DNA from 3 places in the Micromonospora sp. B11E3 genome. Region 2 is predicted to be linked to each of the others. Evidence: riboswitches for the same ligand, from Rfam matches in the RefSeq annotation. Region 2 holds a riboswitch; each other region holds the start of a gene.
What was found. A riboswitch is a leader RNA that binds a small molecule or an ion and turns the genes downstream of it on or off. The one in region 2 is predicted to bind cyclic di-AMP.
Positions count from the first base shown of each region.

Region 1 (4,143 bases), on a different contig from region 2:
CCGGCCGCCGTGGCCACCCCGACCTCCAGCGCGCCGTCGTCGGGGCGGGCGTCGTCGAACGCGGGAATGCCCCCGGTGATCGTGCCGACGTTGCCGAACAGCACGCAGCTCGCCTCGCCGTCGAACCAGTCGGCCCCGTCCACCCGGACCCGGGTGCGGACCAGCTCACCGCGGACGTGCCGCAGCCCCGTCCACACGTACGCCAGGCGGCCCAGCCGGCCCTTGAGCCGGCGGTCGGCCTCGCCGATCAGCTCGCCGTCGAAGCCGGCGCCGGCCATCACCGCGAAGTGCTCGCCGTTGAGCCGGCCCAGGTCGAGCCGGCGCCGCCGGCCGCTGAGGCCCACCCGCACCGCCCCGGGCAGGTCGGCCGGGACGCCCAGGTTGGTGGCGAAGAGGTTCGCCGTCCCGGCGGGCAGGATCGCCATCGGCACCCCGGTGCCGGCGAGGGCGTCGGCGCAGCGCTGCACCATGCCGTCGCCGCCCCACACGAAAACCAGCCCGGCGCCCCTGTCGAGCGCCTTGCGGACCTTCTTCGGCGCCTTGCGGCTCTTGGACACCTCGTACCAGAGCAGGTCCTCGACGCCGGCGCCGACCAGCGTGGCGCGCAGCTCGTCGAGGCCGCCGCCGAGGGTCTTCTTCCGGTGGGCGACCACCGCGACGGTGCCGACGCGGCCCGGGGCGGCCTCGTCGGGCCTGATCAGCGTGCTGGCGCTCATGCCCGCCGGTGTTACCCAGCCGGCCCGGAGTCCACGCGTCCCCGACCCCGGGCCCTGGGACGCGAGCGCCCGGCCGGAGGACCGGCCGGGCGCTTCGGTGTGCCGGGTCGCCGGGCCGCATCGGCCGACGACCGTGCGTCAGAGGCTGAGCCGCTGGCCGGGGAAGATCAGGTCGGGCTGGTCGCCCACCACCCGCTCGTTCCTCTGCCACAGCGCGCGCCAGCCGCCCCGGACGTCCTTGGCCTGCGCGATCTCCGACAGGGTGTCCCCCGACCGCACCACGTAGGTCCGGCCGCCGCCGGTGGCCGGGGCGCCCTTCGTGGTGTCCCGCTTGCTCCGCGACGCCGGCTTCTCGATACGCGAGGACCGCTCCTTCTTCGGGGCGGCCTTCGTCTCCGACCTCGGGCTGTACGTCTTGGTCGAGCCGCCCTTCCTGCCGCACGTCGGCCACGCCCCGATGCCCTGGCCCCTGAGCACCTTCTCGGCGATGCGGATCTGCTCGCCGCGGGTCGCCAGGTCGGCGCGCGCGGCGTACTTCCTGCCGCCGTAGCCGGCCCAGGTGCCCTGCGAGAACTGGAGGCCCCCGTAGTAGCCGTTGCCGGTGTTGATGTGCCAGTTGCCGCCGGACTCGCACTGGGCGATGGCGTCCCAGTTGACCGCGGCCTGGGCCGGGGCGGCGGGCCCGAACAGGGCGACGACCCCGGCGACGGCGCCCGCGGCGACGGCGGCACGGAGAGCGGTCACCCGACGGTGGCGGGCGATGTATTCAGTTGCCATGGTGATCCTCCACGCCGACGAGGTGAGCTGTCGGGTTCGGGCCGAGGAGCCCGGCCGCCGGTGGCGGCTTCACCCCGAGGTGACGGTGCACCGAGGAACGTTGGGTCCCCCGCTCCTGCCCTGAGGACAAGGTGCCGACGGCCGGCGGCAGGATTAGGCGTTACCGACCGTGGTGTCCACGTTCGTGGACCCGACCGACGTTAGGCACCATCCGCGACGGCCGCCCACCTCTTGTCACCTTCGTCACCCGCTCGGGCGACGGGCTCCACAGTCGAGGTGCGCCGCCGCGCCGGACGTGCATGGCAGCCGACGGACCGATTCCGACCCGGCCCTCCCCACACAGGGCGGCGGTCACACATCGTGGTTTCCGTCCGGTCCCGCCCATCGCGGGGGCGAGCCATCCCCCACTCAGGTCAGTGCGGCGGGCGCTGGCCCAGCCCGCGCGCGGCGACGTCGGCCGTGCAGCTCAACTCCCCGGGAGCGAGCTGGACGCGGCTCGGCCGCCACACCTCCGCCCGCTCACCGTCGACGCGGGCCAGCAGGCAGTCGTACTGGCTGCCGCGCAGCGCCACTCCGACGACCCCGTCCACCGCCGCGACCTGCTGGATGATCAGGGGATCGAGGTCAAGGCCGGCCAGCGCCGCCCGGACACCCTGCTCCGTGGGCGCGGCGTGACCGGACAGGACGCGCCGCAGATCGTCCTGGGTCGACCCCGGGATCTCCACCGGCCGGACGGCCCGCGGCGGGCCCTCCGGACAGGACACGAACGCCCGCGCCAGCGCCTGCTGCTGACCCGACGTCGGATAAACCCGGTAGTTGTACCGAAGCTGCACACAGAGCACCATAGCTCCGACCTGTGACCATCCTGGACAGGGCACGATCGGACCTTGGCGACCATCCCGCGCGGGCCTTCACCCCCGACCCTGAAGGGCGGAGCACTGGCCCGCGTCTCTTGGTAGCAGCCGGCCAGCAGGAGCAACACGGCCGCCGCCAATCCCGTCCCGCGAACCCGTGACCCCCGCACGGGAGCATTGTCTCCGCTCGCCCGACCGGCGGCTGTCCCGGACGCCCCGCGCCGAGCATCCATCGGCGACGGCCACGGCACCTCCCGCCCACATCAGCTCCACAGGAGGCACACCCGGCCTGGTGGACCTTCGGTGTCGAAACCAGCGGTCGTGAGAGGGGCCCGCACGGCAGAACCGGCCGGCGCCGTCGTGGCGCCGGCCGGCTCGTACCTGTCCTCCGCGGCCCTACAGGGTGCGGGCCAGCCGGTCGGCGAGGACGCGGGCGAACCGGGACGGGTCGGCCAGCTCGCCGCCCTCGGCGAGCAGCGCCATGCCGTACAGCAGCTCGGCGGTCTCGGCGAGCGCGTCGGACTCGGCGCCCTGCTCGTGGGCCTTGCGCAGCCCCTCCACCAGCGGGTGCCCCGGGTTCAGCTCCAGGATCCGCTTGACCTGCGGCACCTCGTGCCCCATCGCCCGGTACATCTTCTCCAGCGTCGGGGTGATGTCGTGCGCGTCCCCGACCACGCAGGCTGGCGAGGTGGTCAGCCGGGTGGAGAGCCGGACCTCCTTGACGTTGTCGCGGAGCTTCTCGGTCATCCAGGTCAGCAGGTCGGCGTACTCCTGGCGCTGCTGCTCGCGGGCGGCCTCGGCCTCCTTCTTCTCCTCCTCGGTGTCCAGGTCGACCTGCCCCTTGGCGATCGAGCGCAGCGGCCTGCCGTCGAACTGGCCGACACGGTCGACCCAGACCTCGTCCACCGGGTCGGTGAGGATGAGCACCTCGTAGCCCCTGGCCCGGAACGCCTCCATGTGCGGCGAGTTCTCGATCATCGACCGGGACTCCCCGGTCATGTAGTAGATGTCGGTCTGGCCGTCCTTCATCCGCTCGACGTAGTCGCGCAGCCCGGTCAGCTGCTCCGGGTCGTGGGTGGAGGCGACGGAGACGACGTCGAGGATCGCCTCGGTGTTGTCCGGGTCGTCGAGCAGGCCCTCCTTGAGGGCGGGGCCGAACTCGGACCAGAAGGTGCGGTAGCGCTCGGCGTGCTCGGTCCTCATCTCCTTGACCGTGGCGAGGATCTTCTTCACCAGCCGGCGGCGGACCGCCCTGATCTGGCGGTCCTGCTGGAGGATCTCGCGGGAGATGTTGAGCGACAGGTCGTGCGCGTCGACGACGCCCTTGACGAAGCGCAGGTAGTTGGGCATCAGCGCTTCGCAGTCGTCCATGATGAACACGCGCTTGACGTAGAGCTGCACACCGCGGCGGGCCTGCGGGGCGAACAGGTCGACCGGGGCGTGCGACGGCAGGAACAGCAGCGCCTCGTACTCGAAGGTCCCCTCGCCCTTCATGTGGATGGTCTCGAGGGGGTCGGCCCAGTCGTGGCTGACGTGCTTGTAGAACTCCTTGTACTCGGCCTCGTCGACCTCGCTGCGCGGGCGGGCCCACAGCGCCTTCATCGAGTTCAGCGTCTGCACCTCGCGGGTGACCTCGTCGTCGGCGCCCTTGCGCTCGACGGTCATCCGGATCGGCCAGGCGATGAAGTCCGAGTACCGCTTGACGATCTCGCGGATCTTCCACTCGGCCGTGTAGTCGTACAGGTGGTCGTCGCTGTCCTCGGGCTTGAGATGCACCGTGACGGCGGTGCCCTGCG
Region 1 is NZ_JBDPMC010000069.1:7,975-12,117, reverse strand. Features, by position in the region: gene ABGB16_RS26425 (diacylglycerol kinase family protein) at 1-716, opposite strand, end outside; gene ABGB16_RS26420 (transglycosylase family protein) at 855-1,493, opposite strand; cyclic di-AMP (ydaO/yuaA leader) riboswitch at 1,496-1,663, opposite strand; gene ABGB16_RS26415 (helix-turn-helix domain-containing protein) at 1,907-2,326, opposite strand; gene htpG (molecular chaperone HtpG) at 2,744-4,143, opposite strand, start outside.
Region 1: another riboswitch for cyclic di-AMP. It lies ahead of ABGB16_RS26420 (transglycosylase family protein); the one in region 2 lies ahead of ABGB16_RS21945 (hypothetical protein).

Region 2 (4,143 bases):
CCCCGGCCGGGCGCCCGGGCCAGCTACGCGATCACCGACCGGCTCGCCGCCGGTCCGCTGCGCTTCACGACGACGTACCAGGCGGACGTCCTGGTGGTCACCGAGGACGAGGTCGTCGCGGTGGCCCGGCAGTGGCCGGCCACGTCGGTGCGCAACCACACCCGGCTGCGCGACGAGCCGGACGGCGTGGTCCGGATCGACGTCGAGATCACGCTTGTCGCCCCCGCCCCGCTGTTCGGGTACGCCTTCCGGCAGGCCCGCTCGGCGCACCTCGGCCTGGCCCGCCGGCTCGCCGAGGTGCTGGGCCGTCCGCCGGACGGTTCCGCCTCGCGGGCCTGAGCCCTCCGGCTAACGGCCGCCCGACCTCCGCAGCCGCCCCCACGGCTTGTACGTGGACAGCACCGTGGCCACCACCAGGAGGGCGGACGACACGCTCGGGGCCACCACCAGGTCGACGCGGTCGTGCGCGGAGGCCGCCCCGGCCAGCTCGCCGAGCAGCCGCAGCTTCGGGGTGAGCAGGAACAGCACCAGCCCGGTCATCACCGTGGTGAGCAGTAGCTTGACCAGCACCCAGCGGTACCGCAGCAGCCCCCACGGGGTGAGCAGCGAGCTGGCCACCCCGACCAGCCAGACCGCCACGCTCAGCGGCGCGAACAGCCAGGTGCCGACCAGCGCGGCGGCGGGGTAGACGGCGGCCGGGTCCGCGCCGCGCAGGCCGGCCACCCCGAGGGTGAGCAGGACGAGGTCCGCGCCGAGCCAGCCGAGCGCGGTGACCAGGTGCAGAGTGAGCAGGGCCTTGCGGGCGCGGGGCGGGAGTCGGGTCATGTCCCGATGCTCGCCGCGCCGGCCGCCCGGGTCGTGGGCCCACCGGCGACATCCCGCGTACGCCCGGGGGCGTAGCGCCCCGGTGGCCCGCCGCGCGACGGGCCACCGGGGGACGCGGGATCAGTACACCGACAGGTGCACGTGGTTGGTGTGGTCGCTCGACGGGTCCCCGTTGCCGCCGCTGTACGCCTTCCAGCCGCTGCTGGGCAGCCAGATCTGCTTGAACCAGATCACGTACAGCACGGCCAGGTTGTCCGCGTTGCGGACGAAGTACGCCGCCAGGTTGTTGCCGTACGTGCGGTCGCCGCCGGTGGCCACGCCGCCGAAGCCGTCCTTCTGGGCGGCGAAGTCGCAGGCCCGCCCCTTGGGATGCTCGCCGGAGCCGCCCGGGCGGTAGCAGGAGACGTACCGGGTGAAGCCGGCGGCCTTGGCCTGGTTGAGGGCGTGCAGCGTGCGCGGGGTGATGCAGCCGTTGGCCGGGGTGGGGTCGTTGACGCTGCACGACTCGGCCGGCCAGGAGCCGTCGGGGTTGCGCTTGGCGGGGGTGGCGGTGGCGCCGGAGGTGCCGCCGGGGCTCGACCCGCCGCTGGCCCGCTCGTTGGCCACGGCCAGCGCGCGCTCGGCCTGCTCCTTGCGCTTGCCCATCACCGTCACCTGCCGGCGCTGCTCGCGGATCTCGCCGTCGAGCGCCTGCTTCGTCCGGTTCGCCTGGTCCCGGGTCTCCAGCAGGTCGCGCAGGATGCGGTCCTCGTTGCTGGCGACCTGGTCGAGCGCCGCCGCCCGGTCCATGAACCCCTCGGGCGAGGCGCTGTTCAGCAGCGCCGACGCCGCCCGGAGCCGGCCAGTCTTGTACGCCACGCCGGCGATCTCGCCGACCCTGGCGTCGCGCACGGTCAACTCCGCCTCGATCGTCTTGAGCTGGGCGCCGAGCTGCCGCTGCCGCTGCACCGAGCGGTTCAGGGCGGCCTTGGCGTCGAGGTAGCCCTTGCTGGCCGCCTCCAGCGCGGCGCGCAACGCCGGGGTGCCGCCCTCGTCGTCCTGGCCGGGCGCGGCGGCGAGCAGGGCGGCGGCCGGGGCCCCCTGTGCCGGGCCGGCGGGGGCGACCGCGAGGGCGCCGGCGAGCGCCAGCGCGAGCAGGGCCGCCACCCGGGCGGCCGTCCTTCGTACAGGTGCCACTACTGGCATACGCGTGTCCTTCCGTCAGCCGCCGACCGGGTTAGCTGACGGGTTCGGGACGGAAGATCCCTACCGCTCACGCGGATGCACCCCACGAAACGTGGTTCCCCGGCTCGCCCTCGCGGGCGATTAGGCGACGGCCGCCGCGGGCGCCGGTGGGCGCCACCGGAGCGGAGGCCGGGACCGAGCCTACCGGTGCTGGTGGGGTGGGCGCTGCGCCCGTGACGCACGGTACTTGGATCAAACCCATCAAATCCGGCATGTTGGCACAATAGTCCACCGAATCGACGGCGCTGGGTATCACCAGGCGGTCGGACCGCAGTTTCCCGGCGATGTTCCCGGCTCGACCTGCAGCGTGGCGTGCTCGATGTGGAAGTCCTCGTGCAGAGCCGTGCGGGCGGCGGTCAGCACGGCGCCCACCTCGGCGCCCGGGGCCATGGTCAGGTGCGCCGAGGCGACCTCCATCCCGGAGGTCAGCGTCCAGACGTGCAGGTCGTGCACCTCGACCACGCCGGGCACCGCCGCCAGTCGGTCGTGCACGGCGGTGACCTGCAGGTGCTCGGGGGCGGCCTGCACCAGGATCCGGACGGCGGCCCGGCCCAGCCGCCAGGTGCGGGGCAGGATGAAGACGCCGATCGCGACCGCGACGAGGGGGTCCGCCCACCACCAGTCGGTCGCCCAGATCAGGGCCGCGGCGACGATCACCCCGACCGAGCCGAGCAGGTCGCCCACCACCTCCAGGTACGCCCCGCGCAGGTTGATGCTCTCCTCTGCCGCGCCGCGCAGCAGGGCGAACGCGACCAGGTTGGCGAGCAGGCCCAGCACCGCCACCGCGAGCATCGGGCCGGTCGTCACCTCCGGCGGGTTGCCGAACCGGCGCACCGCCTCGACGAGGACGTACACGGCGACGCCGCTGAGCAGCAGCGCGTTGCCGAGCGCGGCGAGCACCTCCAGCCGGTACAGCCCGAAGGTGCGCTGGGGGTCGGCGGTGGCGCGGCGGGTGGCGGTGATCGCGGCGAGCGCCATGCCGATGCCGAGCACGTCGGTGAACATGTGCCCGGCGTCGGAGAGCAGCGCCAGCGAGCCGGTGGCGTACGCGGTGGCCGCCTCGACCAGCATCAGCGCGCCGAGCAGCCCGAACGCCGCCCACAGCCGGCCCCGGTGGCGCTCGGCGGCGTACGTGACGCCGTGGTGGTGGTCATGACCTGCGCCCACGCCCACACCCTCCGTCCCTGTCCCGCTGCCGGCCCAATCTATGCTCACATCGCTATGTGTGCAAGTAATCGTCGGCACTCCGACCGGTGACCCCGTCCGGGTACCCGGTCAGTCGGTCGGGTCGACCGTGGTGAGGCGCTGGGTGGCCCGGGACAGGGCCACGTACAGGGTCCGGACGCCGGAGCCCGGGTCGGCCCGGATCTCCCTCGGGGCGACCAGCACGACCCCGTCGTACTCCATGCCCTTGGCCTGGAGGCTGGTCACCACCTGCAGGCGCGGGCCGGCCTGGCCGGCGAGCCAGCCGGCGACCTCGTCCCGGCGCGGGACCGGCGTGATCACCCCGACCGTCCCCTCCACCTCGCCCAGCAGCTCGGCGACCGCCGCGCCGACGGCCGGCCGCAGCTCGGCCGGCGGGACGGTGAGCTGGACCGGCTCGACGCCGGTGGTCCGGACCGCGCTGGGCAGCGCGAGGTCCGGGTAGAGCCGGCGGATCTCCGCCGCCGCCACCGCGAAGATCTCGGCGGAGTTGCGGTAGTTGGTGGTGAGGGTGAAGTGGTGCCGGCGGCGTCGGCCCAGCGCCTGGTCCCGGGCCCGGGTCAGCTCCTCCTCCTCGCCCGTCCACGCCGTCTGTGCCGGGTCGCCCACCACCGTCCAGGACGCCAGCCGCCCGCGCCGGCCGATCATCCGCCACTGCATCGGCGAGACGTCCTGGGCCTCGTCGACGACCACGTGCGCGTACTCGCGGTAGTCCTCGGGGCGCTGCCGGGCCGCCTCGCGGGCCGCCCGCTGCCGCTCGGCGTGCGTGCTCAGCTCGCGCACCCCGCCGGCCAGCTGGAACGGGTCCCGCTTCGGCCGGGCCGGCCGCACCGGCTTGCCGAGCAGCGCGTCCAGCTCGTCGAGCAGGGCGATGTCGGCGATCGTGAGCCC
Region 2 is NZ_JBDPMC010000047.1:33,953-38,095, forward strand. Features, by position in the region: gene ABGB16_RS21935 (SRPBCC family protein) at 1-339, shown strand, start outside; gene ABGB16_RS21940 (hypothetical protein) at 349-825, opposite strand; gene ABGB16_RS21945 (hypothetical protein) at 946-2,010, opposite strand; cyclic di-AMP (ydaO/yuaA leader) riboswitch at 2,015-2,147, opposite strand; gene ABGB16_RS21950 (cation diffusion facilitator family transporter) at 2,302-3,216, opposite strand; gene ABGB16_RS21955 (AAA family ATPase) at 3,325-4,143, opposite strand, start outside.

Region 3 (4,143 bases), on a different contig from region 2:
CTCCCGGCTGGCCGCCGAGATCATCTTCGACCGGGGCCTGGGCGACCTCTTCGTGGTCCGCACGGCCGGGCACACCGTCGGCCCAGAGGTGCTGGGCAGCGTCGAGTACGCGGTGACGGTGCTGGGCACCCCCCTGGTGGTGGTGCTCGGGCACGACTCCTGCGGGGCCGTGCAGGCGGCCAGGGCGGCGGCCAGCACCGGCGTCGCGCCGGCCGGTCACCTACGGGCGGTGGTGGACCCCGTGCTGCCCAGCCTCGGCCTGGCCGCCGAGCGGGGAGTCGAGGACCTCGACGAGATCGTCGACATCCACATCGCGCACACCGTCGAGGCGATCCTGGCCAACTCGTCCGTGTTGGCCGCCGAGGTGGCCGGCGGACGGTGCGCGGTGGTCGGCCTGTCGTACCGGCTCAGCGCGGGCGAGACGCGGGCGGTGGCCGCGGTGCCGGCCGGCCTGACCGAGCCGCCGGCCGCCGCCTGACCCGCCCGGCCGCCGCCTGCCGCACCCGGCCGCTGTCTGCTCTGCCCGGCCGCCGCCTGGTCTGCCCGGCCGCGCTGGAGGCCGCCGGCCTCCCCCGCGGCCGCGTCGCCGGCACCCGAACGCGAACGAGGGCCGCCCCGCCCGGGACGGCCCTCGTGCGCGGGTCGGCGTCAGAGCAGCGACATGTGCACGTGGTCGGTGTGGTTGGACGGGCCGCTGTAGGACTTCCAGCCGGTGGCCGGGAACCAGATCTGCCGGTTCCAGATGACGTAGTAGATGCCCAGCCGATCGGCGTTGCGGATGAGGAACGCGGCGAGGTTGTTGCCGTACATCCGGGTGTCGTTGTTGTGCCACGGGCTGAAGCCGCTGTTCTGCAGCGACCAGTCGCAGGCGCGGCCCTTCGGGTGCTCCCACGGCCCGCCGGGGCGGTAGCAGCCCACGAAGCGGTTGAAACCGGCCCGCTTGACCTCCTTGTACGCGTGCAGGGTGCGGGGGGTGATGCAGCCGGAGGTCGTCGGGTCGTTCTCGCTGCACGACTCCGGGCGCCAGCCGCCGTCCGCGGTCCGGCCCGGCGCGATCCGGGCCACCGGGGACGTGGCGGAGACCAGGCCGCCGGTGAAGCCCCGGCCGCCGACCAGCGCGAGGGCCTTCTCCGCGTCGTGCTTCTTCTTGGCCATGATCGCCGTTTGCTTCTGCTGCTCGCGCACCTCGGCGTCGAGCGCCAGCTTGGCCTGCTCGGCGCGGGTCTTGGCCTCGTTGACCCGGGCCAGCTTCTGCGCGTTGATCATGTTCAGCTCGTCGAGGGCGGACGCGCGCTGCACGAACGAGTCCGGGTTCCCGCTCTCCAGCAGCGCCGCCATGGCGCCGATCCGCCCCGTCCGGTACGACTGGGCGGCCAACTCGCTGACCTGCGGGGCGAGGGCGTCCAGCTCGAACTGGGCCCGCTGCACCTCGAGGGCGAGCTGCTGCTGGCGCTGCTTGGACTTCGTCAGCTTCGCCTTGGCCTGGCTGTACTCGCGGTTGGCGGCCTCGATGACGTCGGTGATCAGCTGGGGCTCGTCGTCCTCCTCGTGCCCGGACGGGGTGGGGCCGGAGGGCTCGGCCATCGCCGGGGCGGCCGGTCCGGCGAGGATCGCCAGGGCCGCGAACACGGCCACCACGGGCGTCAACCAGCGGCGTAGGGGTGCCGTCACAGTGTTCCCTTCCCTCGTCCGCCGACCGGGTTAGCTGACGGGTTCGGGGCGGAAGTGGCCCCTACCGCGGTCGCGGATTCACCCCGGTTACCTGGTTCCCCGGCTCGCCTCGCGGCGATTGGGCGGTGGCCCCGCAGGCGCCGCTGCGCGCCTTCGGCGGTGACCGGCAGCGAGGTTACCTGAGAGCACTCCTGCGGATCTACGCCCAGAAGCCCGCCAAATGCGTCATTTCGTAATTGCTTTCGGTAATGGGTGACGCGTTTCGCAGGTCGCACAGTGGGGACGGTCACGCTGAGCAGTCTCACCATGCGATGTCCGTGCTCCCTTCTCGGTCTCCGGGCCGGGACGGCGGGTGGATCGGCCCGGCCCGGAAGCCGTCGTGGGCGCCTCCTCCGCTCAACGCCTCCAGCGCGATTTCCCGCTGACTGGGACGGTGGCCGGTGGTGGGCGTGCGCGGGGTGGGCACGTCGGCGGGGGAATCGCCGTCGGCGGCGGGCCGGCCCGGGCCGGTGCGGCCGGCCGCGGTGACCACGGCGGCCAGGCCGGTCGTCAGCGGTACGGCGGCGATCAGGCCCAGCGTGGCGACCGCGCTGCGGACGATCTCCTGCGCCAGGAACTCGCTCGTCAGGAGCTCGGACACCGGGCGGGAGTCGGCGGTGAGCAGGAGCAGCAGCGGCAGGGACGCACCGGCGTACGCCAGCACGATGGTGTTCACGGTGGAGGCGATGTGCGCCCGCCCGACCCGGGTGGCCGCCCGGTAGAGCTGCAACCTGGACAGCCCTGGGTTGGCGTGCGCCAGTTCGGTCACCGTGGCCGCCTGGGTCACCGTGACGTCGTCGAGCACCCCGAGCGAGCCGATGATGATGCCGGCGAGCAGCAGGCCGTGCAGGTCCACGTCGGCCTGGAACATCGACAGCGTGGTGGCGTCCTCGGTGCCGTACCCGGTGAGGTGGGTGGCGGCGGTCGCCAGGGCGCCGAGGACGCCGGTGAGCACCAGGCTGCCCAGGGTGCCGAGGACGGCCACCGACGTCTGCGCGGTGATCCCGTGGGTGAGGTAGAGCACCACAAACATGATCAACGCGGAGCCGACGATCGCGATCGGCAGCGGCGACCCGCCGCCGCCGATCCCGGGCAGCACGAACGTCAGCAGGATGGCGAAGCTGGCGGCGAGGCCGGCCAGCGCGGCCAGCCCCCGCCAGCGGCCGAACGCGACGATCGCCAGCGCGAACACCAGCGCGAGCCAGAGCAGCGGCTTGCCGCGCTGGTGCTCGGCGATGTTGTAGCTGGTCGCCGCCGGGTCCGCCGGGTCGGTCAGCCGGACCAGGACGATCCGGTCGTCGACGGCGACCGTGGGGGCGCCCGGGCCGGTCGGGATGGGCGTCTCGACCTGTTGCCCGGTGTCCGGCCCCTGCTCGACCCGTACGGTGACCGTGCCGCACGGGCCCGCCGCGGCGGCGGGCCCGCCCTCCGGCGCGTCCGGCTGCGGCGGGCAGGGCTCCGTCACCACCCGGGTCACCGTGCCGTGGTACCGGGGGACGGCCGCCGCGTCGTCGGCCTGCGGACCGCCGCCGCGCGGCCAGAGAAGGATCGCGGCGACCACCGTGAGGGCGAAGAGCGGCAGCACGGTCGCGACGAGGATCCGCCGCACCCCGGGCGGGGTGGGCGGAGCAGCTCGGCTGTGGTCGGCGCCCATCGACGATCTCCAAACGGTGTCAGGCTGGGACGCGGGCCGGCGGCCCGGACGGCGCGGGCGGACGGAGCGGATTCCGGATGACCATCGCCCCGGAATCGTAGCCAGGCCCACCTGCGGGCGCAGAGTGCGCGCCGGATTCCGCCGGTGGTTCGGCGAACGGCGGGCCGTGCGGGGCGGCATGTTGGAGACATGGGTCACGACGCGCACGCGGGGCACGGGAGCCGGGACGCGCCGGGTCGCACCGGCGGCCCCGGGCCACAGGAGGGAGACGCCGGGCACGACAGGCACGCGGGGCACGACCCGGAGATGTTCCGTCGCCGGTTCTGGCTGTGCCTGGCGCTGACCCTGCCGATCGTGGCCACCAGCCACGTGGCGACGGACTGGCTCGGCCGCTTCCCGGAGTTTCCCGGCCGGTCCCTGGTCGGCCCGGTGCTCGGCTCGGTGGTCTTCTGGTGGGGCGGCTGGCCGTTCCTGGTCGGCGCGCTCCGCGAGCTGCGCGACCGGGCGCCGGGGATGATGCTGCTCATCGGGATGGCGATCAGCGTGGCGTACGCGGCATCGCTGGCGACCAGCGTCGGCGCGTTCCGGCTCGACTTCTGGTGGGAGCTGGCCGCGCTGGTCACCATCATGTTGCTCGGGCACTGGCAGGAGATGAGGGCGATCGGGCAGGCCCGCGGGGCGCTCGCCGCGCTGGCCGCCCTGCTGCCGGACGAGGCGGAGCGGGTCCGGCCGGACGGCGACACCGAGCGGGTGCCGGTGGCGGGGCTGCGCGTCGGCGA
Region 3 is NZ_JBDPMC010000009.1:81,712-85,854, forward strand. Features, by position in the region: gene ABGB16_RS07485 (carbonic anhydrase) at 1-478, shown strand, start outside; gene ABGB16_RS07490 (hypothetical protein) at 649-1,671, opposite strand; cyclic di-AMP (ydaO/yuaA leader) riboswitch at 1,676-1,806, opposite strand; gene ABGB16_RS07495 (YibE/F family protein) at 1,973-3,364, opposite strand; gene ABGB16_RS07500 (copper-translocating P-type ATPase) at 3,671-4,143, shown strand, end outside.
Region 3: another riboswitch for cyclic di-AMP. It lies ahead of ABGB16_RS07490 (hypothetical protein); the one in region 2 lies ahead of ABGB16_RS21945 (hypothetical protein).